Regions from separate parts of the Rhodococcus sp. P3_B8 genome, predicted to be linked through region 3. Evidence: predicted binding sites of a transcription regulator. Region 3 holds the regulator's gene; each other region holds the start of a gene.
What was found. The regulator LexA, encoded in region 3, represses DNA repair genes until DNA is damaged. The targets are predictions, from matches to a motif close to CGAACANNTGTTCG.
Positions count from the first base shown of each region.

Region 1: a site for LexA is predicted at 6,005-6,018, ahead of AC1D1G_RS27325 (error-prone DNA polymerase). Genes of this name have one in related genera too.
Region 2: a site for LexA is predicted at 4,298-4,311, ahead of AC1D1G_RS28195 (alpha-ketoglutarate-dependent dioxygenase AlkB). Genes of this name have one in related genera too.
Region 4: a site for LexA is predicted at 3,290-3,303, ahead of ruvC (crossover junction endodeoxyribonuclease RuvC). Genes of this name have one in related genera too.

Region 1 is NZ_JBFUGT010000121.1:5,339-13,019, forward strand. It holds gene AC1D1G_RS27305 (LysR family transcriptional regulator) at 1-293, opposite strand, end outside; gene AC1D1G_RS27310 (TDT family transporter) at 383-1,432, shown strand; gene AC1D1G_RS27315 (rhodanese-like domain-containing protein) at 1,454-1,762, opposite strand; gene AC1D1G_RS27320 (DUF4349 domain-containing protein) at 1,759-2,652, opposite strand; gene AC1D1G_RS27325 (error-prone DNA polymerase) at 2,676-5,930, opposite strand; gene AC1D1G_RS27330 ((2Fe-2S)-binding protein) at 6,073-6,816, opposite strand; gene AC1D1G_RS27335 (ABC transporter ATP-binding protein) at 6,809-7,585, opposite strand; gene AC1D1G_RS27340 (FecCD family ABC transporter permease) at 7,582-7,681, opposite strand, start outside.
Region 2 is NZ_JBFUGT010000131.1:4,790-12,470, forward strand. It holds gene AC1D1G_RS28175 (zinc-binding dehydrogenase) at 1-54, opposite strand, end outside; gene AC1D1G_RS28180 (LysE family translocator) at 135-782, opposite strand; gene thpD (ectoine hydroxylase) at 928-1,839, shown strand; gene AC1D1G_RS28190 (MMPL family transporter) at 2,009-4,159, shown strand; gene AC1D1G_RS28195 (alpha-ketoglutarate-dependent dioxygenase AlkB) at 4,333-4,980, shown strand; gene AC1D1G_RS28200 (3-deoxy-7-phosphoheptulonate synthase) at 4,981-6,069, opposite strand; gene AC1D1G_RS28205 (ABC transporter ATP-binding protein) at 6,352-7,299, shown strand; gene AC1D1G_RS28210 (ABC transporter permease) at 7,299-7,681, shown strand, end outside.
Region 3 is NZ_JBFUGT010000173.1:6,610-13,179, reverse strand. It holds gene AC1D1G_RS31410 (Glu/Leu/Phe/Val dehydrogenase dimerization domain-containing protein) at 1-1,265, shown strand, start outside; gene lexA (transcriptional repressor LexA) at 1,658-2,320, shown strand; gene AC1D1G_RS31400 (bifunctional allantoicase/(S)-ureidoglycine aminohydrolase) at 2,446-3,270, shown strand; gene AC1D1G_RS31395 (helix-turn-helix transcriptional regulator) at 3,344-4,243, opposite strand; gene AC1D1G_RS31390 (alcohol dehydrogenase catalytic domain-containing protein) at 4,345-5,394, shown strand; gene AC1D1G_RS31385 (MFS transporter) at 5,391-6,570, shown strand, end outside.
Region 4 is NZ_JBFUGT010000116.1:12,111-19,118, forward strand. It holds gene secD (protein translocase subunit SecD) at 1-348, opposite strand, end outside; gene yajC (preprotein translocase subunit YajC) at 492-869, opposite strand; gene ruvB (Holliday junction branch migration DNA helicase RuvB) at 1,006-2,103, opposite strand; gene ruvA (Holliday junction branch migration protein RuvA) at 2,100-2,702, opposite strand; gene ruvC (crossover junction endodeoxyribonuclease RuvC) at 2,699-3,268, opposite strand; gene AC1D1G_RS26875 (YebC/PmpR family DNA-binding transcriptional regulator) at 3,404-4,156, opposite strand; gene AC1D1G_RS26880 (GntR family transcriptional regulator) at 4,301-4,657, shown strand; gene AC1D1G_RS26885 (hypothetical protein) at 4,654-5,574, shown strand; gene pdxT (pyridoxal 5'-phosphate synthase glutaminase subunit PdxT) at 5,571-6,179, opposite strand; gene AC1D1G_RS26895 (acyl-CoA thioesterase) at 6,176-7,008, opposite strand, start outside.

The sequences.
Region 1 (7,681 bases), on a different contig from region 3:
GCCTGCCGTTCGCCGCGCAGCGCCGCGACCCCCGACGCCAGTTCCTCGGCCGTGGCGAGGATGTGACTCGCCCATTCGAGGATGAGCGCGCCTTCCGACGTGGGCCGCACCCCGCTGGCACCGCGGCTGAACACCTTGATGCCGAACTGACGCTCGGCCGACCGCACCCGGGCGCTGACCGCCTGCTGGCTGAGCCCGTGTTCACGCCCCGCCGCCCCCATGCTGCCGAGCCGCTCGACGGACAGCAGGACGTCGAGGGCACTGAGTTCGGGTACTCGGGGAGACAGCGGCACAACCCAAGGCTAGTCCCACAAACGCAATTTGTGGGTATTCAACGACAAGCCTTCTACCGGCCACGACGATGCGTCGGCAAGCTCTAGGTATGACCCCGAATTGGTTCGCAGCAGTGATGGGCACCGGCATCGTCGCAGTCGTCGCCGCGGCATTTCCGGCAGGCGGTCCGGTGGCCCGGACGGCCGCCGAGATCTTCTGGCTGATCGCCGCGACGCTGCTCGTGGTGCTGACGACCGCACTGGTGCGGCACTGGATCCGTCGCCGCGACGACGCACTCGCGGAGGCGCGCAGCCACACGATGTTCCCGTTCTACGGCGCCGTGTCGATGGCGGTGCTGACGGTCGGCGCCGGAACCGGATCCGCGGGCCGCGCACTTCTCGGTGGTGTCGCTGTCGCCGCGTCGGCCACCCTGTGGACGATCGGGACCGTCATCGGGCTCGTCACCTACGTGGTGATGGCGCGCCGACTGGCCCGGCCTCACCAGGTGACTCCGGTGCCGTCCTGGCTCATGCCCGTCGTGCCGCCGATGGTGTCGGCCGCCACCGGTGCCGCGCTGGTCCAGCGCCTCCCGGAAGGCGCGGCCCAGATCGCGATGCTCGCGCTCTGCTACACGCTGTTCGCGCTGGCGCTGAGCGCCGCATTGACCGTCGCCGTCGTCGTCGGACGCCATCTGCTGAGCAACGGGCTCCCCGACACCCCGCTCGTGCCCACCCTGTGGATTCCGCTCGGCGTGATCGGCCAGTCGGTGGCGGCGATCAATCTGCTCGGCGGGGCATCCGGCCACGCCTGGCTCCACGCGGTGGGCGTGGTCTACGGGACCACCATTGGCGCACTCGGCGTCCTCGCCCTCGTGACGCTGGTGACGGTGACCGCCAAGGCCTTTCGCCGCGGGCTGGGGTTCACGCCCGGCTGGTGGAGTTTCACGTTCCCCGTCGGCACCTGCGCGCTGGGTGCGAACTCGCTCGGCGTCGCACTGGACTCGGTGGTGATCGTCGGCGTCGGCGTGACCCTGTGGTGCGCGCTGGTCCTGATCTGGAGCACCGTTGCGGTCCGCACACTGAGGCACGCCGCCGGGCAACGGGGTGGGCGCGTGGTCCGCGAGGACCCCGCGGCCCACGCCCTCAGCGCGGTCCGCTGACCGGAATGGTGCCCCGGGGTGTCACGCGCCCGACTCGACGGGGCGTCCGGACTGCATCCACGCGGACGTCCCGCCCGCGACCGACACGGCGTTGATCCCCCGCGCGTTCAGGTACTCCGCCGCCTGCAGGCTCCGGCCGCCCACCCCGCAGATCACGTAGACGACCTCGGCTTCCGGGATCTCGTCCACGCGCGCGACGAACTCACTGAGCGGAATCAGCGTCACACCCGGCACCCGTGCCTGGGCGTACTCGTCGGCCTCGCGCACATCGATGACGGGGGCACCGGACGCCAACGCGCCGTCCAGGGCATTCAGGTCGACTTCGATCATTGCGTCTTCGCCTCTTCTCGTTCCGGCGCCGGGCCCGGCGGTGGGCCGGCCGGCCTGTTGTACATCCGGCGCAGACGGTACGCGCCGTACACGACCAGTGCGATGACGGCCACGAAACCGAACCAGGGAATCAGCGCCCCCACGACCACGGCACCGCCCTTGATCGCAGACAGCAGGGCGTGCCAGCCCGCGACGAGCCCTTCCCAGAAGTTGTCCGGACCGGGACTGGGCTGCTCGGCATCCGTGGTGGTGACGTCGATCATGAGTGTCGCCAGTGCCACCTGGTCGCTCAGCGACCGCTTCTGGGCGGTGAGGCTGTCCAGTTCACCCTGACGCTCCGACAACGCCCTCTCGGCCTCGATCAGATCCGCGGTGTTCGCCGCCGACGTGATGAGCCCCTGCAGCCGGGTGACGGACGCCGTCAACGCGCCGATCCGGGCGTCGAGATCCTGCGACTGCATCGTCACGTCGCTCTTCGTGACGCTGACGCTGGTGACCTTGCCCAGTTCCCGCAGATCGTCCAACGTCCGGGTGAGCGAGTCGGCGGGCACCCGGATGGTCAGGGAACTACTCGCGTCCTGGTCGTCGGAGCCCGGCTGTTCGGTGAGCTGGTCGACGCGTCCGCCCAGATCGTCGACCTTGTCCACGATCTGCCTGCCGACCGCCACCGGGTCGTCCGCCGTGAGCGCGACCTGACCGGTGATGATCTCCTGGCGGTCGGTGGGCGCCTGGTCCTTCGCGGGTTGCTGTACTGCGCCACCGATTTCCATCTGGCTCGAGTCCCCGGGTGTCGGGGCGGGCGACGGTTGGGAGGAATCGCTGCCGGAACCACCACACCCCGCGAGCGCCAGCGAAGCCACGACAATCGCCGACAAGACGTATCTCCTCATGTCCGAATGCTAGCGGTGCCAGCTCACCTGAAGTCCCTGGATTTGGCGGACACCCGCAAATCCATCAGCTGCAGCCGATCCGCCACCACCGTCACCGCCCCCTCCGCGTTCTGCACCTTGCCGCGGACCAGCAATGCGGGCGCCGTGTTGGCGAGCTTGCGGTACTTCGCCCACAACCCCACCGAACACACCACGTTGACCATCCCGGTCTCGTCCTCGAGGTTGATGAACGTGACCCCCGCGGCCGTCGCCGGGCGCTGCCGGTGGGTCACCGCCCCACCCACCAGAACCCGGTCGCCGTCGGGGACATCGAGCAGGTGCGCCGCCGGGATCACCCCCAGCGCGTCGAGTTGCGGGCGCAGGAACTGGGTGGGGTACGTGTCCGGTGACACCCCGGTGGCCCACACGTCCGCCGCGGCCAGTTCGAGATCGCTCATCCCCGGCAGGGTCGGCGCGCGGGTGGATGCCCCGATCCCCGGCAGCCGGTCGCGGCGCTCCCCCGCCGCGGCGCCCGCCGCCCACAACGCCTCCCGGCGGGACAACCCGAAACTGTCGAGAGCACCTGCGGTAGCCAGCGATTCGGCTTGCGCCGTGCTCAGTTCCACCCGGCCGGTGAGGTCGAGGAACGACGTGTACGGACCTCCGTCGCCGCGGGATTCGACGATCCGCTCGGCCAGCGCGGTCCCGATGTGCCGCACCTCCCCGAGCCCGAGACGCACCTCCGTTCCGCCCGCCTCGACGGTGGCGTGCGCGAGACTCGCATTGATGTCCGCGCCGTGCACCGGCACCCCGTGCCTGCGGGCGTCGGCCACCAGCGACTGCGGCGAGTAGAAGCCCATCGGCTGCGCCCGCAGCAGACCGGCGCAGAACGCCGCCGGGTGATGGAGCTTGAACCACGACGAATAGAACACCAGGGCGGCGAAACTCTGCGAATGGCTTTCGGGGAAACCGAAATTCGCGAAGGCGTACAGCTTCTCGTAGATCCGGTCGGCCACGTCGTCACCGATCCCGTACATCTCCCGCATGCCCTGGTAGAGCCGCCCCCTCAACCGTTCCATCTTCTCGGGCGACCGCTTGGAACCCATGGCCCGGCGGAGCTGGTCGGCCTCGGCCGGGCTGAAACCCGCCACGTCGACCGCCATCTGCATCAACTGCTCCTGGAACAGCGGCACACCCAGCGTCCGCTTCAGTGCCTTCTCCAGGGACGGGTGGTCGTAGGTCACCGGTTCGAGCTTGTTGCGGCGGCGGATATACGGGTGCACCGATCCGCCCTGGATCGGACCGGGACGGATGAGCGCCACCTCCACCACCAGGTCGTAGAAGTTCCGTGGTTTCAGCCTCGGCAGGGTGGCCATCTGGGCCCGTGACTCCACCTGGAAGACCCCCACCGAGTCCGCCCGCTGCAACATCTCGTAGACGGCTTCCTCCGAGAGGTCCAGCTGCGCCAGATCCACCTCGATCCCCTTGTGCTCGGCCACGAGGTCGATCATGTAGTGCAGCGCGGAGAGCATGCCGAGACCCAGCATGTCGAACTTCACCAGACCCACCGCCGCGCAATCGTCCTTGTCCCACTGCAGAACGCTGCGGTTCTCCATGCGCGCCCACTCCACCGGGCACACGTCGGCGATCGGCCGGTCGCAGATCACCATGCCGCCCGAGTGGATGCCGAGGTGCCGCGGAAACCCCTCGATCTGAGCGGCCAGTTCGAGGACGGCGGGCGGAATGTCGGTGCCGACCTCCTTCCCGATGCCGCCCCAGCGACTGACCTGTTTGCTCCACGCGTCCTGCTGCCCCTGCGAGAAACCCAGCGCCCGGGCCATGTCCCGCACCGAGGACTTGCCGCGGTACGTGATGACGTTCGCCACCTGCGCCGCGTACTGGCGTCCGTACTTGGCGTAGACGTGCTGGATGGCCTCCTCCCGCCGATCGGATTCGATGTCGACGTCGATGTCCGGGGGGCCGTCGCGTTCGGGCGAGAGGAAACGTTCGAACAACAGCTTGTTGCGGACGGGATCCACGTTGGTGATGCCGATGGCGTAACAGACGGCGGAGTTGGCCGCCGAACCCCTTCCCTGGCAGAGAATGTCGTTGTTCTTGCAGAACGACACGATGTCGTGGACCACCAGGAAGTAGCCCGGGAAGTTCAGCCCGGTGATGATGTCCAGTTCGTGCTCGATCTGCCGGTAGGCCTCCGGCCGGGCCGCAGGCGCACCGTAACGTCGGCGGGCTCCGTCCATCGTGAGCTGACGCAGCCAGCTCGCCTCGGTGTGCCCGTCGGGCACGTCGAACGGTGGCAGTTGCGGCGCGATGAGCCGCAGGTCGAACGCACACTCCAGGCCGAGGTCCGCGGCACCGCGGACGGCTTCCGGGTACGCGGCGAAGAGGTGCGCCATCTCCTCACCGGACCGCAGGTGCGCTCCCCCGGCGGGCGCCAGGTGCCCGGCCGCGTCGTCGAGGCTCTGCCGGGCCCGGACGGCGGCCATCGCCATGGCCAGTCTCCGGCGCGGCGGTCCCGCGAAGTGCGCCGCCGTGGACGCGATCACCCGAAGGCCGTGCTGCTGTGCGAGTTCGGCGAGGTCGGCGTTGCGCTCACCGTCCTCCGCGATGCCGTGATGGGTGAGTTCCACCGTGACCCGGTCGGCCCCGAACCGGTCGATCAGCTCCCGCAGCCGGGTGGCCGCGGCGTCCGGGCCACCGTCGGCCAGCGCCTGACGCACATGCCCCTTCCGGCACCCGGTCAGGATCTGCCAGTGCCCCCCGGCCGCGTCGGTGAGACGGTCGAGGTCGTAGCGCAGCTTGCCCTTCTCCCCGCCCGCGAGATGCGCCGCCGCGATTTCCCGGGAGAGCCGCCGGTATCCCTCCTGACCTCGCGCCAGTACCAGCAGATGCGCGTCGTCCAACGTCAGTTCGGATCCGAACACGGTGCGCATGTTCAGTTCCTTCGCCGCCTCCGCGAACCGGACCACACCGTAGAACCCGTCGTGGTCGGTGAGTGCGATGGCCTCGAGACCGAGCCGGACGGCCTCCTCCACCAACTCTTCCGGCGGGGAGGCGCCGTCGAGGAAACTGAACGCCGAATGCGCGTGGAGTTCGGCGTACGGAACGGTGGAGCCGGTGCGCTCCTGCGGGCCCGCCCGGTACTCCCCCCGCTTGCGCGACCACGCGGGGCTGTCGCCGCCGTCGCCCGGGTACAGCGACTCCGGGCTGACCCTCCCCGGCCTGCCCGACAGGACGCGCTCCATCTCGGACCACGTCGGCGGACCGTTTCCCCAACCCATCTGGCACACCTCTTCATGTCGCGCACGTGCCGTGCCGAAACCATGGAAGATGCCGCTGGGGAAGACGCATCATTCGAACGGGAGTTCGAACGCCTTCAGTCTGCCATCACACCCGCGGACCGGTCAACGCAGGCACCCGGACTCACGTCACGAGCGCGGCCAGACCTTTCAGACGGTCCTCGGCCGGCCTCCTCGGGCAGCTCACACACTTGCCCGACCCGGGGGTCTCGTAGATCAGGCAACACGACGCCCGCTGCGTGAACCGGCGTGACAGTGCCCCGGCCCGGACGTCGACGAACCGCGGGTCCGGCATCACCACACCGACGCGGCGGAGTGCGTCCACCAGCCCCCGGGCGAAGATGCTGCCGCGTGCGCGATCGCCGCACGCCGTTCCCGCGTCGAGTGCCCGGTTGGCGATCGAATCCGTCGTGATCGCCCACATCGCCGCCTGCCGCACCCCGGACGCCGCGGTGAGAGCGTCGATGATCGGCGTCAGCGCCGCGGCCATCTCGGACGCCAGCTCGGACAGCCCCTCGGTGACCGGCAGTGCCGACGACGCGGTCAGGCCGCCGAGATACCCGTCGTCCCGCAGGAATGCCACGGCGTCGACGAGCCGCGGCCGGGCGGCGACCCCCGTGACGAGCGCGGTCGCGATCGGAATCCCGGTCAGGGTCGAGCTGGCCGAGTACCACCACAGGGTGCCGTTGACCCGGGGATCGTCGCTGCCCCACCGCCTCGCCGTGTCCGCGACGCGGTCTGCGAGCCAGCCGGGATCGGTCAGGCGCACGGCCGGGAACGAGGAGGCGCCGGGTTGCCCGATCTGGTCGGCGATCATCGGGACGCGGCGGGCGGTCAGCTCGTACGCACGCCGCAGTTGCTCATCCATCGGCCAACCCCAGGATCTCCATCGACAGCCGCGGCGTCGACCGCACGACGGCGCGGATGCCGAACACCATGCCGAGCACGGCGTCGTCCAGCACGTCGGCGGGCGGACCGGTGCTGATCACCCGTCCATCGTGCATCACGGCCAGCGTGTCGCAGAACTCGACGGCCAGCCGGAGGTCGTGCATGGTCACGACGATCGCCAGACCGTCGCACGCGAGGTCACGCAGCAGGTTCATCACCGTCAGCTGATGCCGCAGGTCGAGGTGGTTGGTGGGTTCGTCGAGCAGCAGGACCCTCGGCTGCTGCGCGAGCGCCCGGGCGATCGACACCCGTTGACGCTCCCCGCCCGACAGCGCCTGGACGTCGCGATTCGCGAGTTCGGCCAGCCCGACCTGACGTATGCACGTCTCGACGATCTCACTGTCGGCGCCGGTCGCCCGTTCGAACCAGCCCCGGTGCGGGATACGTCCGAGCGAAACGGATTCGCGCACGGTCAGTCCCGCGGACACCCGCGGCTCCTGGGTGCTCGCCCCGATCGTGCGGGCCAGTTCCCGCCTGCCCAGATCGGCGGTGTCCGTTCCGTCGACGGCGACGGCGCCCCCGGTCGGGGTGAGCGCCCGGTAGCAGCAGCGCAGCGCGGTGGTCTTGCCGGAACCGTTGGGCCCGACCAACGCCAGCACCTCACCGGGACGCACGGAGAAGTCGATGCCGTGCAGCACTTCCCGCGACCCGAGTTCGGCGCGGACACGTTGCAGGCTCAGCGCGGTCACTGTTCGGCCCTCCGATACTGCCGGTAGAGCATCCACACGAAGATCGGTGCTCCCACGAGCGCGGTGACGACGCCCACCGGGACCTCGATGCTGTGC
Region 2 (7,681 bases), on a different contig from region 3:
AGCAATGGTTTTCGTGTCCGCGTGGAATCGCTGCGCCCGCATGGTCCCGGTCATCTCTCGCCCCTTCGTCGTCATCGCTTCCGACGGTACCCGCGAAACATGCTCAGGTGTGCATGATTCAGGCCACTGCCGATTCAGATCGTCGCGGGCCGCGTCCGGTCGAGGGCGAGGTGAACGGCGAGGCCGCCGAGGACGCTTCCCATCACGAACTTCTGCACACGCAGCCACACCGGGCGTCCGGACAGGAACGCCGCGAGAGTTCCTGCGACGCAGACGATCAACGCGTTCACCGTGAGCGCCACCACGATCTGCACGGTGCCCAGCAGCAGGCTCTGCAACCACACGGGCCCGGCGCCGGGGTGGACGAACTGCGGGATCAGCGCCAGGTACATCACCGCGATCTTCGGATTGAGCAGGTTGGTCGTGAGTCCCATCAGGAACAGCCGGGCGGACGAATCCCGGGGCAGCGCCCGGGACGGAGCGAACGGCGTGTGCCCCCCGGGCCGCAACGCCTTCCAGGCCAGCCAGCCCAGATAGCACGCGCCCGCCAGCTTCAGCGCGGTGTAGGCCTGCGGGACGGCGGAGAACACCGCCGAAATGCCCAGTGTCGCAGCAGCCAGATAGCACAGGAATCCGAGAGCGACACCGGCCAGCGAGACCAGTCCCGCCGCCCTGCCCTGAGTGATGCTGCGCGAGACCAGATACACCATGTTGGGTCCCGGTGTGAGAACCATGCCGAGGGCGATCGCCGCCACTCCGAGTACCGCCGCCGAATCGATCATGCCCGTGACGATCCCACCGCGGCGCCGCGCCGTCGCGGTCCAGTCCGGCCTCGGTGGACCTGTGTCCGGGTTGCATTCGTCGACGACCAGTGGGAACGTCGGAAGAGTAAAGCGTTGTCCAATCCGAAAGGGTGAAACACGAGTTATGCGTACGGCCGTAGCCGACAACTACCCCACGAGGGACCGCAACGAGTGCACGATGACCGTCCGCCAGGATCCGGTCACCTGGTCGGACGGGAAACGGGGTGATACCCGCTCCGGTCCGCTCACCGCGAATCAGATTGCCGTCTACGACGCACGCGGGTATCACTCCGCCGAGTCGATCATCCCACCACGCGACGTGTTCAACCTGGTCGACGAGATGACCCGCCTCGCCGAGACCGACACGCTGCGCGGCGACGACCGCGTCGTACGGGAGAACGGCGACGGCGCCGTCCGTTCCGTGTTCGACGTCCACCGCCTCAGCGACGTCGTCGACGAGATCATCCGCCGCCCCGAGGTGGTGGGTATCGCCCGGCAGATCCTCGGTTCGGACGTCTACGTCCACCAGTCGCGACTCAATTTCAAGCCCGGTTTCACCGGCGGCCCGTTCTACTGGCACTCCGACTTCGAGACCTGGCACGCCGAGGACGGCATGCCCACTCCTCGCGCCGCGAGTATCTCGATCGCGCTCACCGAGAACTACGGGCACAACGGCGGGCTGATGATCATGCCCGGATCGCACCGCGCGTTCGTCTCCTGCGCCGGCGAGACCCCCGAGGACTACTACAAGGAATCGCTGGTCAGCTACGTTCCCCCCACCGGGTCGCCCGATCAGCCGACGCTCACCCGGATGGCGAACGAGTACGGCATCGCCACGATGACCGGACCGGCCGGCTCCGCCACCGTGTTCGATTCCAACTGCATGCACGGGTCGAACGGCAACATCACGCCGTTCGCGCGGTCCAACCTCTTCATCGTGTTCAACAGTGTCGAGAACACCCTGACGGATCCGTTCTCGGCGCCCGCGCCGCGCCCCGACTACCTCGGCAGCCGGGATTTCACCCCCTTGCGGTAACGAGCACCATGACGTACCGCGGCCCCGCTCCCTGATGTCGGAGCGGGGCCGCGGTCTGTCGATGCCGTGAAACCCATAGCCTTCGCGCCGCCCTGCATGCGACGATGGCTTGGCACGGTTCGACCGCCCGGCCGGGCGCCGGCCGAACCTTCATCTCCCGGAACGGGGAATGATGTTTGCCTACATCGCGCGCACCGTCGTCGCACACCCGTGGCAGGTCATCGCGACCTGGGTAGTCGCCGCAATAGCCGTCATCCTGTTCGCACCGAGTCTCGACGACTACACCACCGGTAACCAGCAGACGTTCCTGCCCAGCACTTTCGAGTCCTCCGAGGCGCAGGCCGTCGGCAACGAATACTTCCCGAGCCTGTCCGGTGCCACCGGCAGCCTGGTGGTGGTCCGTGCCGACGCCGCCCCTCTCTCACCCGCCGACCAGCAGACGGCACTGAATCTCGCGACCTCGCTGCAGAATTCGGCGATCCCAGGGGTGGTGAGCGTGCAAGGGTCGCCTGCGTCGCTGTCCGCCGACGGGAAGGCTGCCGCACTGCAGGTGGTGTTCGACGGACAACCCGGCGACGACCAGGTCAACGACGCCGTGCCGGTCATCCGGGGCGACGCAGAGCAGCAACTGAACGGCACCGGCCTCGTGAGCGGGCTGACCGGGAACGCGGCCATTCAGGTCGACACCACCGCCGCCTACGACAACGCCGACAAGGTCATCACGATCGCCACGGTGATCGTCATCCTCGCCCTGCTCGGCCTGATCTTCCGCAGCCCCGTCATCGCCGTCCTGCCGGTTCTCGTGATCGGCGTGGTGCTGTCGGTGGTCACCGGACTGACCGCCGTGCTCGCCGATCTGTTCGACTTCCAGGTCAGCACGTCGCTGCAATCCATCCTCGTGGTCGTCCTCTTCGGTGTCGGCACCGACTACATCGTCTTCCTGTTGTTCCGCTATCGCGAACGTCTCCGGCAGCAGGCCGCGGCTGGGTCCACCACCGACATGCATCGAGAAGCCCTCGTGTTCTCCACCGACGTCGTCGGGCGCGTCGTGGCGTCGTCGGCGCTCACGGTCATCGTCGCGTTCGCCGCCCTGCTGCTGGCGAAACTCGGCTCGCTCACCACGCTCGCGCCGGGACTCATCGTCGCCGTGGCCCTCATGCTGGTGACGGCGTTGACGCTCATCCCCGCCGTGTTCACCGTGCTGGGACGCCACCTGTTTTGGCCGCTCGGACCGGGGCACGACAGCCCTCACACCCCGTTCGCGTCGATCGGCGCCGCGATCGGGCACCGCCCAGCCGTGTTCGCCATCGCGATCGGCGTCGTGTTGATCGCGCTCGCCTCCTTCGTGTCCGGCTACAAGTCGACGTACAACACGCTGGGGGAACTGCCCTCCGACACGCCGTCACAGCAGGCCTTCGACACCCTCGATCAATCCTTCCCCGCGGGTGCGCTGAGCCCGACCCAGGTGTACGTCGTGGCTCCCGGGCCGCTCGATCCCGCGTCGCTGACCCCGCTCGTCACCGCTCTGACACAGGTGCCGGGCGTGTCCTCGGTCGCCCCGCCGCGACCCAGTCAGGACGGTCGCGCCGCGCTCGTCAACGTCGTACTCGCCGACGACCCGTACTCGAACGCGTCCCTCGACCTCGTCGAGGGACCGATCCGCGACGCCGCCCACGGCGCGGTCCCCGGCTCGGAAGTCGTTGTGGGAGGGCAGACGTCCACGTTCGTCGACGTCCGCGCGCAACTCGCGGCGGATACGCGCCTCGTGTTCCCCGTCGCCGCAGTCGCGATCGCGCTGATTCTCGCCCTGCTGCTGCTCGCCGTGCTGGCCCCGCTCAACCTGCTGGTGTGCGTGGCACTCACGTTCGTCGCCACACTCGGCGCCGTGGTGCTCCTGTTCCTGCACGGCCTCGGCTACGACGGGATCGACTTCTCGATTCCGATCGTGCTCTACCTGTTCGTCGTCGCGATCGGCACCGACTACAACATCCTGCTGGCCTCGCGACTGCGCGAGGAATTCCGCAACGGGTACACCCCGCGTGAGTCCGCGCGGATCGCCGTCTCCAACGACGCCCCCACCGTCGCCGCCGCCGGTCTGATCCTGGCACTGACCTTCGCTTCCCTCACCCTCACCGGACTGGCCAACCTCGCCGAACTCGGCTTCGGCGTCGCGATCGGCGTCGCCATCGCCGCCTTCGCGATGGCCCCGATGCTGGTACCGAGCCTGTCGGCACTCGAACGTCGCGCCTTCTGGTGGCCGAGCAGGCAGAAGACGACCGTCGACACCGGCGACGACCGCGAGCCGGCGGTGCCGCGGTAATAACCGCCGCCGTTCCCCGGGCTTCCGTGCAGACGCACCCCTTCTTCGCAGCCGCACCCCTTCCAGGGCCCGAAAAGGAGTGCGCGAACCAAGAAGGGGTGCGTCTGAGTGGCGACTGCCGCCTCGAGAAAAATCGTGTGAACATACGTTCGAAAATCGGGTAGCATGGCGGCATGACTTCCGCGGATGCGCGGTATGCGCTCCAGGCTTCACTGTTCGACGACGCATCGTTCGGTGTCGAGCTGGGCGCGCTCGGGTCGACGGTGCAGCGTCGCACACTCACGGCGGGAGCGTGGGTCGACGTGCGTCCGGGGTGGCTGACCGGTTCCGACGAGCTGTTCACGACCCTCGCGGAGACGGTGCCGTGGAAGGCGGAGCGGCGCCAGATGTACGACCGGGTGGTCGACGTCCCGCGCCTCGTCCGGTTCTACCCGGAGGGTGAGCGGCTCCCCGACCCGCTGCTGGTCGCGGCACGCGACGCCCTGAGCAGGCACTACCTACCCGAATTGGGCGAGAAGTTCGCCACCTCCGGGCTGTGCTTCTACCGCGACGGTTCCGACAGCGTCGCCTGGCACGGCGACGACACCGGCCGGAGCCGCACCGAAGACACCATGGTCGCGATCCTCTCGCTCGGCGCCGCGCGTCCGCTGCTGCTGCGTCCGCGCGGCGGCGGGCACTCGATCCGGTACTCGCTCGGCCACGGCGACCTGCTGGTGATGGGTGGTTCCTGCCAGCGCACCTGGGAGCATTGCGTACCGAAGAGCACCCGCCCGCTCGGACCGCGGATCAGCGTGCAGTTCCGCACGAGAGGCGTGCGGTGATCACTTCCGACGTGCGGCCACTGCCTGGGCGAGGCGGTCCAGCTGCGCCGCCGTCGTGTTCCAGTCGATGCACGCGTCGGTGATGGACTGGCCGTACGTGAGGTCCTCGGCCTTTCCGAGGGTGAGGTCCTGACGACCGGCTTCGATGAAGCTCTCCACCATCACACCGACGATCCCCTTCTCTCCCTCCTCGAGCCGGGCCGCGATGTCGTTCAGCACGTCGACCTGCTTCTCGTGGTTCTTGCTGCTGTTGCCGTGGCTGGCGTCGATGACGACCCGCTCCGACAGACCGCCCTTGCGCAGCCGGGCGAGCGTGTCCGCCACCGTCTCCGCGTCGTAGTTCGGTCCGTCGCTGCCGCCGCGGAGGATGACGTGGCAGTCGGGGTTGCCGACCGTGCGGATCAGCGCGGCCTGCCCGTCGAGGTCGGTGCCGGGGAACACGTGGCTCGCCGCGGCGGCGCGGGTGCCGTCGACCGCCACCTGCACGTCGCCCTCCGTCGAGTTCTTGATCCCGACCGGCATCGACAGCGCGCTGCACAGCTGGCGGTGCACCTGGCTGGCGGCGGTGCGGGCACCGATCGCGCCGTACGTGACGAGGTCCGCGATGTACTGCGGCATGATCGGGTCGAGGAACTCGCAGCCGACCGGCAGGCCGAGCGAGGACACGTCGAGCAGCAGCTTGCGGCCCATGCGGATCCCGGTGTCGATGTCGAACGTTCCGTCGAGGTGCGGGTCGTTGAGCAGACCCTTCCAGCCGAGCGTGGTGCGCGGCTTCTCGAAGTAGACCCGCATGACGATGTGCAGGTCGTCGCGCAATTCCTCGGCCTTCGCGGCGAGCCGGCGGGCGTAGTCCATGGCGGCGTCCGGGTCGTGCACCGAGCACGGGCCCACCACGACGAGCAGTCGATCGTCGTCGCCGTTCAGCACGTTCACCGTGTCGGCGCGGCCGGAGCGGACGGTCGCGGACGCGACGTCGTCGGGGGCATGCTCGGCACGGACCACGGACGGGGCCACCAGCGGGCTGATGCTCACGGTGCGCTGGTCGTCCAGCCGATCACTGCTGGTAGTGGTGTCGAGAGTGACAGTCATGGGTTCGGGTTCCTGTTCTCAGGCCGGCCCTCGAAGACTGTGGAGATTCCCGCGAGCCGGTCTGTAATCCGGCTCTGGGGTGGAAGAAGTCAGCGCGTGGTTACGCCGACCGGCCCACCCGGGGCCGGCCTGCTAAACCAGAAATATGCGCGCTGCATGGCGCCCACAGTAACGGCTGCCCCCGATCGGCGCCACACCTACCCCGGGCCCCTGACATTTGTCACGGTGAGGTCGTGACGGACGTGTGGGGGTGTGCGGCCGTCCGGATCGCACGCTGAATGCATGACATCGACAGAGCACCAAACCTCCACGAAGGCCTCCGCGTCGCCGGCTCCGGCAGTCAGCCTGCGAGGCGTCCACAAGCACTTCGGTGACGTTCACGCCGTCCGGGGGCTGGACCTCGAGATCCGGCCCGGCGAGATCGTCGCGTTCCTCGGACCCAACGGCGCCGGCAAGACCACCACCGTCGACATGGTCCTCGGATTGTCCCGCCCCACAGCCGGCGTGGTGTCCGTGTTCGGCACCGATCCGCGCACCGCGATCGCGAAGGGGCTGGTCTCGGCGGTCATGCAGACGGGCGGGCTCCTGAAGGAGCTGACGGTCGAGGAGACCGTCCGGCTCACCGCGAGCCTGTTCGCCGACACCCGGCCGGTCGACGAGGTCCTCACCCGGGCCGGTATCGCCGATCTCGGAAACCGGTTGGTGGGCAAGTGTTCCGGTGGTCAGCAGCAGCGACTACGGTTCGCGATGGCATTGCTCTCCGATCCCGAGTTGCTGATCCTCGACGAGCCGACCACCGGCATGGACGTCGAGGGCAGGCGGGACTTCTGGTCGGCGATCCGCGCCGACGCGGACAGCGGCCGGACGGTGGTCTTCGCGACGCACTATCTCGAGGAGGCCGACGCCTACGCCGACCGGATCGTGCTGGTGCGCAAGGGAAAAGTGGTGGCCGACGGCACCGCCGCCGAGGTGAAGGCACTGGCCGCGGGACGCACGGTTCGCGCCCACTTCCCGGGCGCCGACAGGGAACAGTTGTTCGCGATTCCCGGCGCCGACAGCATCGAGGTGCGCGGTGACAGCGTCCTCGTCCACTCGACGGACACCGACGCCGTGGCCCGCCACCTCCTCACGCAGACGCCTGCCTGCGACCTCGAAATCGTCTCCCGAGGACTCGAAGACGCGTTCATCGCACTCACCTCCGACGACTCCGCCACGGAAGGATCGAACTGATGACCACCCTCACCGCACCCCGCCGCGTTCCCCCGCTCGGCGGACTCAACACCACCCTTCTCGGGCTCGAACTGCGCCGGCTGCTGCGCAATCGGCGCACGATGATCATCACTCTCGTCATGCCGGTCGTCTTCTTCCTCATCTTCGGTCTGAACCCCAGCTACTCGGGGGAGAGCGCAGGCAACGGGAACATCTCGGCGTACGTGATGATCAGCATGGCGCTGTACGGCGCGATGATCGCGACGACGAGCGGCGGCGCGATGGTGTCGGTGGAACGGGCGTCGGGGTGGAGCCGGCAGTTGCGGCTCACCCCCCTGTCCCCCGGGGTCTACATCTTCGTCAAGGTGCTCGTCGCGATGATGCTCGGACTCGGGGCCGTCGG
Region 3 (6,570 bases):
TCGGGCGCACCCCCGAGCACCGAGAGTCTGACTACCGTGAGAACACTGCGACGCCACATCGGGTCGATGTGGCGACCGTGCGCGGCGGTGAGCCCCTGTTACGTGTGACGTGGTCTGATCCGGTCACCGGTGCTCGTGGTTACCTCGTCGTGCACACGTTGGTGTCCGACCTGGCAACCGGGGGCACCCGAATGCGGGCAGGCTGCACGATGTCGGAGGTGGAGGATCTGGCCCGAGGCATGGCTGCCAAGACCGCGGTTTTCGACCTTCCGGTCGGCGGCGCGAAGGGTGGCATCGACTTCCACCCGAAGGACCCCCGCGCCGTCGGTGTTCTGGAGCGGTTCTGTCAGGCGATGCGCCCGTGGCTGGCCGCGCACTGGGTGACCGCGGAGGATCTGGGGGTGCCGCAGCATCTGCTCGACGACGTCTTCGCGCGGCTCGGCCTACAACAGTCCTACCATGCGGCGATCAGCCGTGCGGAAGATCCGCAGAGGACTCTGCGCCGGGTACGAGCCGCGTTGAACGCCCCGGTGCCCAGCGGTTTTCTGCTGGGCGATGTGATCGGCGGTTACGGAGTCGCGCAGGCCTGCATCGGCACGGTGAACGCATATGGCTGGGTTCCGGCCGACACGACGGTGGCAATCCAGGGCATCGGCACCATGGGGGGCGGCGCGGCCTGGTATCTGTACGAGGCCGGTATGCGCGTGACTGCTGTCGCCGACGCCTTCGGCACGCTGTACTGCCCCGACGGCCTGGACGTTCCCGCGCTGCTCGACCTGCGGGACTGCTACGGCGAGATCGACCGCTCCCGCGTCCCCTCGCATGTTCAGCGGTTGCCGAGCACGGCTGTGATCGCCACTGCGGCAGACATCCTCGTCCCGGCCGCGATCTCGTATGCGATCACGGCGGATAACGTCGACCAGGTCGCAGCGAAAGTCGTGATCGAAGCGGCGAATGCCGCGACGACCCCGCGGGCCGAGGCGGTGCTCACCGGCCGGGGCATTCCGGTGGTCCCAGATTTCGTTGCCAATGCCGGAGCAGTCGCCTGGGCCTGGTGGGTACTACTGAGTCAGGTCGGCACCGACCCGGAGGACTCGTTCCTGCGGCTGCGTACCGAGATGCTAGCCAAGGTCGCGTTGCTGCTCGGGCAATGGAAACTGGACGGCGTGGCGCCACGGCAGACCGCGTGGGATCTCGTCGGGGCCAACCGCCGCGCGCCGGCTCCCACCGACCCTCTGGCAGTGCCGGCGCTCACCATCCCGTGAAGGTCGGCGATCGGCGAGAGAACACCGGGCCGGCGGCTACGGGACCGTCACGTGCTCGTCTGTGTGGCCTTGCGGTGAGCCAACAGTGCTCGCGCGTCGGGGTGGCAGCGGCCCGAGTGAGCGCGGTGCGGTGCGGTGCATTGCGGCATTGAGCTGACTGTTCCCGTTGTGCGAGAGTCGATATCGGGCGCGGCACGACGGTGCGTAGAGGCGTCGAGCCGCGGGCAGTGAGATTCAAGTCCATGGGGAAGATCACCCTCAACTGTGGTTCCGGGTGGTGGCGCATCGACTGAGGTCGACATTTCCGTGAGGTGGAACGGGACAGGCTCCGCTTCTGGTCGCACGCCTACGGCGTGCTCGAGGGGGCTGTCGTCACCCCCTACGATTCTTCGGTGACCGATTACGACGATCTCGACATGTTCGGTGGCCTCGATGCCTCCACCCTGCCATCCCGCCAGCAGCGGATTCTGGCAGCGATCCGGGACTGGGTGGCTGCACACGGATGCACGCCGAGCACCCGACAGATCGGGGACGCGGTGGGCCTGCGCTCCGCGTCGTCGGTGTCCCAGCATCTGAAGAGCCTCGAGGAAAAGGGCTTTCTCCGAAGGGGCACGGCCATGGCTCGGCAATTGGACGTGCGCCCGTTCCTCTCCGAGGGGAAGCAGGGTCGCTCGTCCGAAAACAATGTGACGGTACCGGTGGTCGGCGACATCGCGGCCGGCGCACCGATCCTCGCGGAGGAGCACGCCGATGAGATGCTGACGCTCCCTCGCGAACTCGTCGGCTCCGGCACCGTGTTCGGGCTGCGGGTGCGCGGTGAGTCGATGATCGACGCCGCGATCTGCGATGGCGACGTCGTTGTGGTGCGCCGCCAGGACGAAGCCCATTCCGGCGAGATCGTCGCTGCGATGATTGATGGCGAGGCCACGGTGAAGGTGCTCCGGCGCCGCGATGGCCACGTCTTTCTCGAGCCCCGTAATCCCGCGTATGCCGTGATCGACGGTGACGACGCAGTTGTCCTGGGCAAGGTGGTATCGGTGATGCGGCGGATCTAAGGGGCCGGACTCGGCTGCCGCCGACACCCTCCCCACGAATATTCTCGTGTGGGATCCACAGGCGGAAGATCGACATCACCGGTGGCTCGCCACCGCCGCTGTCCCGACAACCCGATGAGGAAAGCATGAACTACTTCGTTCCGCGAGGCGGCCTGCCGCCGCAAACCGACCTGACCACCGACCGCGCGGTCTTCACGGAGTCCTACGCGGTCCTGCCGCGTCGCACGATGAGCGATATCACCGCCAGTCTGCTGCCGCACTGGAACGGGACCAGGGCGTGGGTGCTGGCGCGGCCTTTGTCCGGATTCGCGGAGACCTTCTCGCAGTACATCGTCGAGGTCTCGCCTGGTGGCGGTAGTGACCGTCCCGATGCCGATCCGGGCGCCGAGGCGGTCGTGTTCGTTGTCGACGGTGCGCTCACTCTCACACTCGACGGGGTCGAGCATGTGCTGGATGCGGGCGGCTACGCCTTCCTCGCTCCCGGCGCCCGGTGGACCCTGCACAACCACGGTCCGGCCACCGCGACGTTCCACTGGATCCGCAAGACCTATCAGCAGGTCGACGGCATCGAGATACCCGAGTCCTTCGTGACCCGGGAGCAGGATATCGAGGGTGCCGAGATGCCCGACACGAATGGCGCATGGAAGACCCAGCGGTTCGTCGATCCGACCGACATCCGCCACGACATGCATGTCAACATCGTGTCCTTCGAACCGGGAGGTGCGATTCCGTTCCCCGAGACGCATGTCATGGAACACGGCCTGTACATCCTCGAGGGCAAGGCGGTGTATCTGCTCAACAAGGATTGGGTCGAGGTGCAAGCGGGCGACTTCCTATGGTTGCGGGCCTTCTGCCCTCAGGCGTGCTACGCGGGCGGGCCGAGTCGCTTCCGCTATCTGCTCTACAAAGACACCAACCGGCACGCCGGCCTCCAACTCGGACTCTCTTGAATCTGGTCATGATCCTGTGTGCCGCTGCCGTTGTCGCAAGGGTGGCGGCTCACGGATCGCCTGTGCGCGGGAGTCAATGTGGTCTGCTGGGAGCGTCGTGTTCGGTGCCGAGCTGATCCTGGCTGGCGGCCCAGGAGGCGAGGAGTTTGAGGGCGTCGGCGGTGGGTGTGCCGGCGGCTGCGGTGTAGATGTTGAGGTGTAGGCCGGGTTCGGAGGGCAGTTCGAGTGCTTCGAAGTCGAGGTCGAGTTGGCCGACGGCGGGGTGGCGCAGGCGTTTTCGGCCGCTGCGGTGGAATCGGACGTCCTGTGACGCCCAGCGTTGGCGGAAGAGTTCGCTTTGGGTGGACAGTTCCCCGACCAGCGCGATGAGCGCCTTGTCGTGGGGGTTGCGGCCTGCTTCGAGTCGGAGCATGGCGGCGGCGTCCCTGGCGATGGTGTCGTAGTCGACGAAGAATTCTTCGGCTGTCCGGGGGTGGAGGTAGACGAATCGGGTGGTGTTGGCGGGGCGGCGGGGGTCGGCGAGCACAGGGGAGTAGAGGGCGCGCGCGAGGTCGTTCATCGCGATGATGTCGTGGCGGCCGTTGCGGACCCAGGCCGGTGCGTCCGTGATGGCATCGAGTACTTGCTGGATTGCCGGGCGGACGGTCACCGGCGGAGTGCGGGGGCGGCGGGTGGTGCTTGCCTGTGCTTGCCGGGCGAGGGCGAAGAGGTGGTCGCGTTCGGCGTCGTCGAGTTGCAGGGCGACGACGAGGGCGTCGAGGACGCTGTCGGAGGCGCCGGCGAGGTTGCCGCGTTCCATGCGGACGTAGTAGTCGACCGAGACACCGGCGAGCATGGCGACCTCTTCGCGGCGCAGGCCTTTGACACGGCGGTTGCCGCCGTACACGGGTAGTCCGCTCTGCTCCGGGGTGATGCGTGCGCGCCGTGTGCTGAGGAACTCGCGGATTTCGGTGCGCAGGTCGGTCGAACTCATGAGTCCACGGTAGGCAGTGGCCGCCGGTTGTGGGAGGTACTGGCAGTACCCGGAACGTCCGTGACTCCCCGGGCGGCCTGAATGGAGGTCAACTGGGTGGCATGAAAGCGACGTACATGTTCGGCGCGGGCGATGTCCGCGTCATCGATGTTCCTGATCACACCATCCAGTCGTCCACCGACGCCCTGGTACGGATCGTGCGGGCCTGCGTGTGTGGCAGCGACCTGCATCCCTATCACTCCATGGAGGTCGATCCTGCGGGCAGATCGATGGGCCACGAGTTCATCGGTGTCGTCGAAGCGATCGGTACGGATGTGAGGACGTTGCGGGTCGGCGACTTCGTCATCGCACCGTTCGCGGTCTCGTGTGGCACGTGCGTGTTCTGCGCTGCGGGTCTGCAGACGTCGTGCGTGCGTGGCGGGTTCTGGAATGACGCCTCGCTGGGTACGGCGGGTGGTCAGGCCGAGGCGGTCCGGGTGCCGCTGGCCGACGGCACGCTGGTGAAGGTGCCGGTGGGCGAGGACGCCGACGATGCGCTGCTCAACTCCGTGCTGACGTTGTCGGATGTGTACGGCACCGGCTGGCATGCCGCGGTCCGCGGCGGCGTCGGCGCGGGCAGTGTCGTGACCGTGATCGGTGACGGTGCGGTGGGATTGTTGGCCGTGCTGTCGGCTCGCCTGCTCGGTGCCGAGCAGATCGTGTTGATGGGGCGGCACCAGGGGCGGACCGATCTCGGTCGCGAGTTCGGTGCGACCGATGTGGTTGCCGCGCGTGGCGAGGAGGGGATCGCGAAGGTTCGTGAGCTGACCGGCGGACTGGGCAGCGCGGTCGTCCTCGAGGCGGTCGGTTACCGGCCGGCCTACGACCAGGCGGTGGGCGTCGTCCGCGCGGGTGGAGTGATCAGTCGGGTGGGGGTGCCCCAGTACGAGGACGCGCCCGTCGGGTTCGGGAGCCTGTTCGGGCCGAACGTCACGCTGACCGGTGGTCCGGCGCCGGTGCGCGCCTACATCGAGCAGCTGCTTCCGGCAGTCCTGGACGGCACTGTCCAGCCGGGGAAGGTGTTCGACCGCACCGTCGGTCTCGGCCAGACGCCGGAGGGCTACGCCGCGATGGATGCCCGCGATGCGCTCAAGGTCGCGGTCCGGCCGTGACCACCGCTGTTTCCGGTCGGGCCACGGCCACCCCGGCCGCGATTCTGGGGATCATCCTGGCAAGCTATTTCATGGTGTTGCTGGACAACTCGGTGATCTTCACCGGATTGCCGAGCATCCGATCCGGGCTCGACCTGTCACCGGCGGCGCTGTCGTGGGTTCAGGACGCTTACACCCTCGTCTTCGGTGGTCTGCTCCTGTTGGCTGCCCGCGCGGGGGACATCGTGGGGCGGCGCCGACTGTTCAGGATCGGTCTCGCGATCTTCGGTACCGCATCCTTGCTCGTCGGAATCGCGCCCGCGGGATGGTGGATGATCGCCGCCCGCGCCGTGCAGGGAATCGGTGCGGCGATCGTCACACCGACCTCGTTGGCGTTGATCACGACCTATTCCGACGGCGAGGCCCGCAACAAGGCCATTGCCTGGTACGCCGCAACAGCCGGTATCGGCGCCAGCCTCGGCCTTCTGGTCGGAGGTGCGCTCACCGAGTGGATATCCTGGCGAGCGGCCTTCCTGGTCAATGTCCCGATCGCGGTCGCCTTGATCGTCTGGTCCGGCGCAGTGCTCGTCGAAACACCACGGCGAACCGGACGGTTCGACGTGATCGGTGCTCTCGGTGCGACACTCGGCATGGGCGCCGTGATCTTCGGAATCATCGAATCCGCCGAGGCAGGTTGGGGATCGGTACGGGTACAGGCCGCTCTGGCACTCGGGGCTCTCCTGCTGGTCGGGCTGGTCGTTCACGAGGGTCGGGTGCAGCAACCGATCCTGCCGCTGCGGTTGTTCCGCAGTCGCGAACGCGCCGGCGCCTATTCGGCTCGGCTGCTGTACCTCGGGGCGATGATCGGATTCTTCTACTTCACCACCCAACTCCTCCAGGACGGGTTCGGCTTCTCCCCACTGCAAGCCGGACTCGGCTTCCTCCCGATGACCCTCGTCAACTTCGTCGTCGCACTCATGGTGCCCCGCCTGAGCGCCCGGCTGTCGAACGGGACTCTGCTCGCGACCGGGACGGCGCTGACCCTGGCCGGCATGGCATGGCTGAGCCGCATCGGCCCACTCGATACGTATCTCATGGACGTTGCACTACCGATGGTCCTGGTGGGCGCCGGGCAAGGCCTGGCGTTCGGGCCGCTGACCAACGCAGGAATCGCCGGTGTCGATTCGGCGGACGCCG
Region 4 (7,008 bases), on a different contig from region 3:
CAACCGCGCCGTCTGGCCGAGCGAACGCGCCTGTGCGCTGTCGTCGCCGGGGACGGTGATGACGAGGTTGTCGCCGTCGATGACCACCTCGGAGCCGGACACGCCGAGTCCGTTCACACGGGTCTCGATGATCTCCTGGGCCTGCCGCAGGCTGTCCGGCGTCGGCTTGCTGCCGTCCGGGGTGCGTGCGGTGAGGGTGACTCGGGTCCCACCTTGCAGGTCGATGCCCAGCTTGGGTGTCGCGGACTTGTCGCCGGTGAAGAACACCAGGGCATACAGAACCGCCACGAGCACCGCGAAAACGGTGAGGTAGCGGACGGGATGCACCGATCCTGTGGAAGGTGCCACGATCTCTATGTCTCCTCAGTACGTGCAGTTCGGGTGGGAACGTTCACAGCGCACCGGGCCGGCAGACGCAGGGCTGTGCCCCGGTTGCCGCGCCCGGGCGCCTGCGACGCGACGGCTGCGGAATTACGCCGCGGAAGCGTCGATCAATCCTTGTTCAGCCGCGGCGTGCTGTCGCCGCCGTTCTCACGATCCTCGCGCACGATGTCGGTGGCGGGGGCCTCGGCGTCGATCGACTCGTGGTCGAGGGAACCGTCACGCTGCAACGGGGCGTCGACGATCTGCTCGCGGACGACGAGACGCGACCACGTGGTGACCACGCCGGGAGCGATCTCGAGGTCGATCGTCTCGTCGCCGAGTGCGACGACGGTGCCGTGCAGACCGGCAGTCGTGAGGACGCGGTCGCCGACCGAGATCGAGTCCTGCAGAGCGGTCACCTTGGCCGCCTCTTTCTTCTGTCGGCGGATCCCCAGGAACATGGGGACGAGCAGCGCCAGAATCAGGAGCGGGAAGAGAAAATCCATCTGAAAGTCAACCTCGAGGTATGTCGCACGGTCCGAAGCACTGGTCCCGGTTGGACCGATGCAATACACCAGTGTGCCATCACCGGCCCGGACACCGGTTCGCTCGGCACGAGGCGGGCGTTTCTCCGGGGGTCGATCAGGGGTCTTGCGGATCGAACAGGGAGGCCTGCGGTTCGTTGACGCGGACCTCGATTCCGCCGGTCACAGCGTCCGGCGGCGGGGTCAGGCCCAGTTGCGTCCACGCGGCGGCCGTGGCGACACGGCCGCGGGGTGTCCGGGCGATCATTCCGGCACGGACGAGGAAGGGCTCACACACCTCCTCGACGGTGGCGGGTTCCTCACCCACCGCGACGGCCAGGGTGGACACTCCGACCGGGCCGCCGCCGAAGCTGCGCACGAGGGCGCTGAGGACGGACCGGTCGAGGCGGTCGAGTCCCAGCTGGTCGACGTCGTAGACGGCGAGAGCGGCGTGGGCGATGTCGCGGGTGACGACACCGTCAGCCCGGACCTCGGCGTAATCGCGGACACGGCGCAGGAGACGGTTCGCGATGCGGGGCGTGCCCCGGGACCTGCTCGCGATCTCGGCGCCGGCCTCCTCGCCGAGTTGCACGCCGAGAATGCCCGCCGACCGCATGAGGATCTGCTGCAGTTCCGCGGGTTCGTAGAAGTCCATGTGGGCGGTGAACCCGAACCGGTCGCGCAGCGGCCCGGTGAGCGCCCCCGAGCGAGTGGTGGCCCCTACCAGGGTGAACGGTGCGACCTCCAGGGGAATGGACGTGGCGCCGGGACCCTTGCCGACCACGACGTCGACCCGGAAGTCCTCCATCGCGAGATAGAGCATCTCTTCGGCCGGCCGGGCGATGCGGTGGATCTCGTCGATGAACAGCACGTCGCCCTCGACGAGGTTGCTCAGCATGGCGGCCAGGTCGCCGGCCCGTTCCAGCGCCGGACCCGACGTCAGCCTCAGCGAGGAGCCCAGTTCGCCGGCGATGATCATCGCCATGCTGGTCTTCCCCAGCCCGGGCGGGCCCGAGAGGAGGATGTGGTCGGGGGTGCCGCCGCGCATCTTCGCGCCGGTCAGGACGAGCTGCAACTGCTCCCGGACCCGCGGTTGCCCGATGAAGTCGTGAAGGTTCTTCGGGCGCAGGCTGGCCTCGATGTCGCCGTCGCCGGCGACGAGATCGGCCGAGACCGGGGACTCCTCGTCGTAGTCGCCCCCGGGTTCGGGATTCATCTGGTCTTCCCGAGCAGGGAGAGGGCGGAGCGCAGCGCCGTAGAGGTGGTCGACTCGGGAGCCTCGGCGAGGACGGAGTCGGTGGCCTGCTCGGCCTGCTTGGCCGGGAATCCGAGGCCGACGAGAGCTTCGACGATCTGGTCGCGGACCGATCCGCCGCCGCCCGCACCGATCGGCACCGCCCCGGACGTGGACGCGACGGCGTCGACCTTGTCGCGCAGTTCGACGACCATCCGCTCCGCCCCGCGCTTGCCGATGCCCGGCACCCGCGTGAGTGCCGTGACGTTGCCCTCGGCCAGGGCCGCCCGCAGCGCGTCGGGTTCGAGGACGGCGAGGGTGGCCATCGCCAGCCGGGGACCGACTCCCGACACCGTCTGGAGCAGCCCGAACAACTCCTTGGACTCCGAGTCGGGGAACCCGTACAGCGTCATCGAGTCCTCGCGGACGATCATCGCCGTGACCAGCCGGGCCTCGGATCCCCGTTGCAGTCCGCCGAGGGTGGCCGGCGTCGCGTTCACGCGGTAGCCCACTCCGGCGGATTCGATCACCGCATGGTCGAGGGCGATCTCGAGCACCTCGCCGCGGACGGACGCGATCATCGTGTACCTGCCTTCTTCACTTCGGCCAGTCGGGCCTGGTAGCGACGTTTCTGTTCGGCGGCCGCGGCTTCGGCGCGAGCCATGCGTTCGATCATCGGCGCCCGCCAGCAATGGCAGATCGCCAGTGCCAGCGCGTCCGCCGCGTCGGCCGGTTTGGGTGCGGCCGCAAGTTTGAGGATGCGCGTCACCATTGCCGTCACCTGAGCTTTGTCAGCCGAGCCACTCCCGGTGACGGCGGCCTTGACCTCACTGGGGGTATGGAAACACACGGGGATGCCGCGGCGCGCGGCGGCGAGGGCGACGACGCCACCCGCCTGCGCGGTGCCCATCGCGGTGCGCACGTTGTGCTGGGAGAACACCCGCTCGATCGCCACGACCTCGGGCCTGTGCAGATCGATCCACGATTCGGCCGCTTCGGAGATCCGCAGCAGCCTGGACGACAACTCGAGGTCTGCCGGGGTCCGGACCACGTCGACGGCGATCGGGGTGACGGTGCGGCCGCTGCCGCCGTCCACCACTCCGAATCCGCACCGGGTCAGACCGGGATCCACACCCAGCACACGCACGCAAAGCCACCTCTCCCACGCCGAACAGCTGTTCGATAGCTTAGCCGTGGGGTCGGACGAGTCGGCGCATCAACACGCAGGACGAGCCGGGGCGGGCGAGCACCGCTCCCCCGCCCCGTGCCGTGCGTCGTGCGATCAGTCGTCGAGCTCCGCCAGTACCTCGTCGGACAGGTCGACGTTGGTGTAGACGTTCTGCACGTCGTCGGACTCCTCGAGCGCGTCGACGAGCTTGAACACCTTGCGGGCTCCGTCGGCGTCGACCGGAACCTCGACGGACGCACGGAAGTCGGCCTCGGCGGAGTCGTAGTCGATTCCCGCCTCCTGCAGTGCGCTGCGGACGGCGACGAGGTCGGTGGGCTCGCTCACGATCTCGAAGGTGTCGCCGAGGTCGGTGACCTCTTCGGCACCCGCATCGAGGACCGCCATCAGCACGTCGTCCTCGCTCTGGTCACCCTTCTCGAGGGTGACGACACCCTTGCGCGTGAACAGGTAGGACACGGAACCCGGGTCGGCCATGTTGCCGCCGTTGCGGGTCATCGCGGTGCGCACCTCGCCGGCCGCACGATTGCGGTTGTCGGTCAGGCACTCGATGAGGACGGCGACACCGTTGGGTCCGTAACCCTCGTACATGATGGTCTGCCAGTCGGCGCCGCCCGCTTCTTCACCGGCGCCGCGCTTGCGGGCGCGCTCGATGTTGTCGTTGGGGACCGACGTCTTCTTGGCCTTCTGGATGGCGTCGTACAGGGTGGGGTTTCCCGCAGGATCGCCACCGCCGGTACGGGCCGCCACCTCGATGTTCTTGATCAGCTTCGCGAAGGCTTTGCCACGCTTGGCATCGATCACAGCCTTCTTGTGCTTGGTGGTGGCCCATTTGGAGTGGCCGCTCATGCGATTCAAGCCCCTTTCCTGCTGCCTTTGGCACGCCGAATGCGCGGTTTCAGCTTTGACGATGTTACCCGCAGCCCGGCCGCCCCTGCGCGTTCCCGGGGTAACAACTCGCATAAGTCGCCATTGTTTGCATAGAATGCAAACATGTTGATGCGGGTCGACCACAGCTCCACCACCCCACTGGGTGAACAGATCGCGGCCAACGTGCGCGGCGCGTTCCTGCGCGGCGAGATCGGCGCGGGCGATCGGCTCCCCTCCGCCCGGGCGCTGGCCGAATCCATCGACGTCAACCTCCACACCGTGCTGCGCGCGTACGCCGCGCTGCGCGACGAGGGTCTGATCGACCTCCGCCGGGGCCGGGGCGCGGTCGTCCGCGCCGACACGGACCCGGTACACACCGGATTGACCGAAGCCGCAAAGGCTTTCGTGTCCGAGGCACGACGCCTCGGACTCGACACCGAACAGATGCTCGACGTGATCAAGGAGACCACCAGACAATGACGACCTCCCGAACGCGCCTCCTCGCCGCGACCTCCGCTGTGCCCCTCCTCGCGGTCGTGATCGCGAGACTCGCCTGGAGCGGGCAACTGCCGCCGGTGGTGGCCAGCCACTGGTCCGGCACCGAACCCGACCGATTCAGCGACACGACCACCTACTTCTGGATCGCTCTGGCCGTCTGCGCGGCCGCCGCCGTGATCGCGGGCGTCGTGGCGGCGCGGGTCCGCACCGACGCCGCGCTCTGGCTTCCCGCCACCGTTCTCGTCGGGTGGACGGTGGCCACGGCCTGGATCGTCAGCGTCGCCGCCACGATCGAGGCGGGCTCGCCGGAAGCGGCGACGCTGGGCTGGTGGATCGTCGTTCCCCTCTTGGGAATCGTGTGGGCCATCGCCACGTTCGCCCTGCTCCCCCGGACGCCGCACTCCCCGGAGAACGGTGCGGCGCCGACGCTGCCCGTCCCCCTGGCGCCCGGCGAGCGCGCATCGTGGACCGGTTATGCCCGCGGGCGGTGGGCGGGCGTGCTCGCTCTCGCCATGACCCTGGCCGCCGTCGTCTCCGCGCTGGTGGGAGCGCTCTGGCTGGCCGTCCTCTTCGTCGTCCTGGCGGTCGCCGGCGGCGGCTTCGCCTCCGTGACCGTGCAGATCGACCGCACAGGACTGACCCTGTCGTCGTGGAACATCCGCTGGCGGAAGATCCCGCTCGACTCCATCGACGAGGCTCGGGTCACCGAGATCCGGCCCACGGAATGGGGCGGCTGGGGCTACCGCTTCACGCCGCGCGGGACCGCGGTCGTGATCCGCGCCGGCGAGGGCATCGTGCTGAACCGCACCGGCGGCCGCCCGTTCGCGGTCACCGTGGACGGCGCCGCACAGGGTGCGGCGCTCCTCAACACACTCGCCGCGCCCCGTCCGGCGAGCTAGACCCCGCGGACGATGTCGACGAACAGCTCGTGCACCCGCCGGTCGCCCGTCACCTCCGGGTGGAACGACGTCGCCACCACGGCGCCCTGCCGGACGGCCACGATCCGTCCGGCGGCCGCGCCACCCGACTCGGGCACGCGGGCAAGGACCTGGACGTCGTCGCCGACGCGCTCCACCCACGGAGCCCGGATGAACACGGCCCGCATCGGGTCGCCGACGATGCCCTCGAATTCGAGGTCGGACTCGAAGGAGTCGACCTGACGACCGAAGGCGTTGCGGCGCACCGTCATGTCGATCGCACCGAGGTGCTGCGCGTCAGGTCTCGTGTCGAGGATCTCGCTCGCGAGGAGGATCATCCCGGCGCAGGACCCGTAGGCGGGCAACCCGTCGCGCAGGCGCGCCTTCAGGGGTTCGAGCAGTTCGAAGATCTGCAGCAGCTTGCTCATCGTCGTCGACTCGCCGCCCGGGATGACGAGGCCGTCGATCTTCTCGAGCTCCTCCGGGCGGCGGATGCCGACGGCGTCCGCACCCGAATCGTTCAGTGCGGCGAGGTGTTCACGGACGTCGCCCTGCAGGGCGAGTACTCCGACGAGGGGACGGGTCATGCCATGTTTCCTGTCTCGATGTCGCGCTTGTCCTGATCGCGCTGGATACGGGTCAACCCCTCCTGGACGACGGCGGCGACCATGGTGCCGTTCCGGTCGAACATGCGGCCCTGGGTGAGGGCGCGGCCGAAGCCGGCGGAGGGTGAGGTCTGGTCGTAGAGCAGCCACTCGTCGGCGCGGAACGGGCGCATGAACCACATGGCGTGATCGAGCGACGCCGTCTGCGTGACCACTCCGGGGTGCGGGACCTTCGACGCACCGAGGAGCGTCATGTCACTGAGGTAGGCGAGGGTGCAGATGTGGAAGACCTGATCGTCCGGCAGCTTGCTGCGGTACCGCATCCACACCCGTTGCTGCGCGGCGATTCCGGGAGTCTTCCCGGTGGAGCCGGCCGGAACGATACGGACGTCCCATTCCTTCCACTCCCGGTAGAGATCGGTGGCGGCGAACTCCTCGAGGGTCTGTGCGTCGACCAGTTCCTCGGGCGCGGGGACGGACGGCATCGTGTCCTGATGCTCGATGCCCTCGTCCTCGGTGTGGAACGACGCCGACATGGTGAAGATCGCCTTGCCGTCCTGGATTCCGGTGACGCGCCTCGTGCAGAAGGATCTGCCGTCCCGGATCCGGTCGACCAGGTAGACGGTGGGTTTCGCCGGATTTCCGGGGCGCAGGAAGTACCCGTGCAGGGAGTGGACCTTGAACGCCTCGTCGACGGTACGGACCGCGGACACCAGTGACTGACCCGCGACCTGCCCGCCGAACGTCCTCTTCAGAACAGACGGATGAACCGCGCCGCGGAAGATGTCCTTCTCCAGCGCTTCGAGTTCGA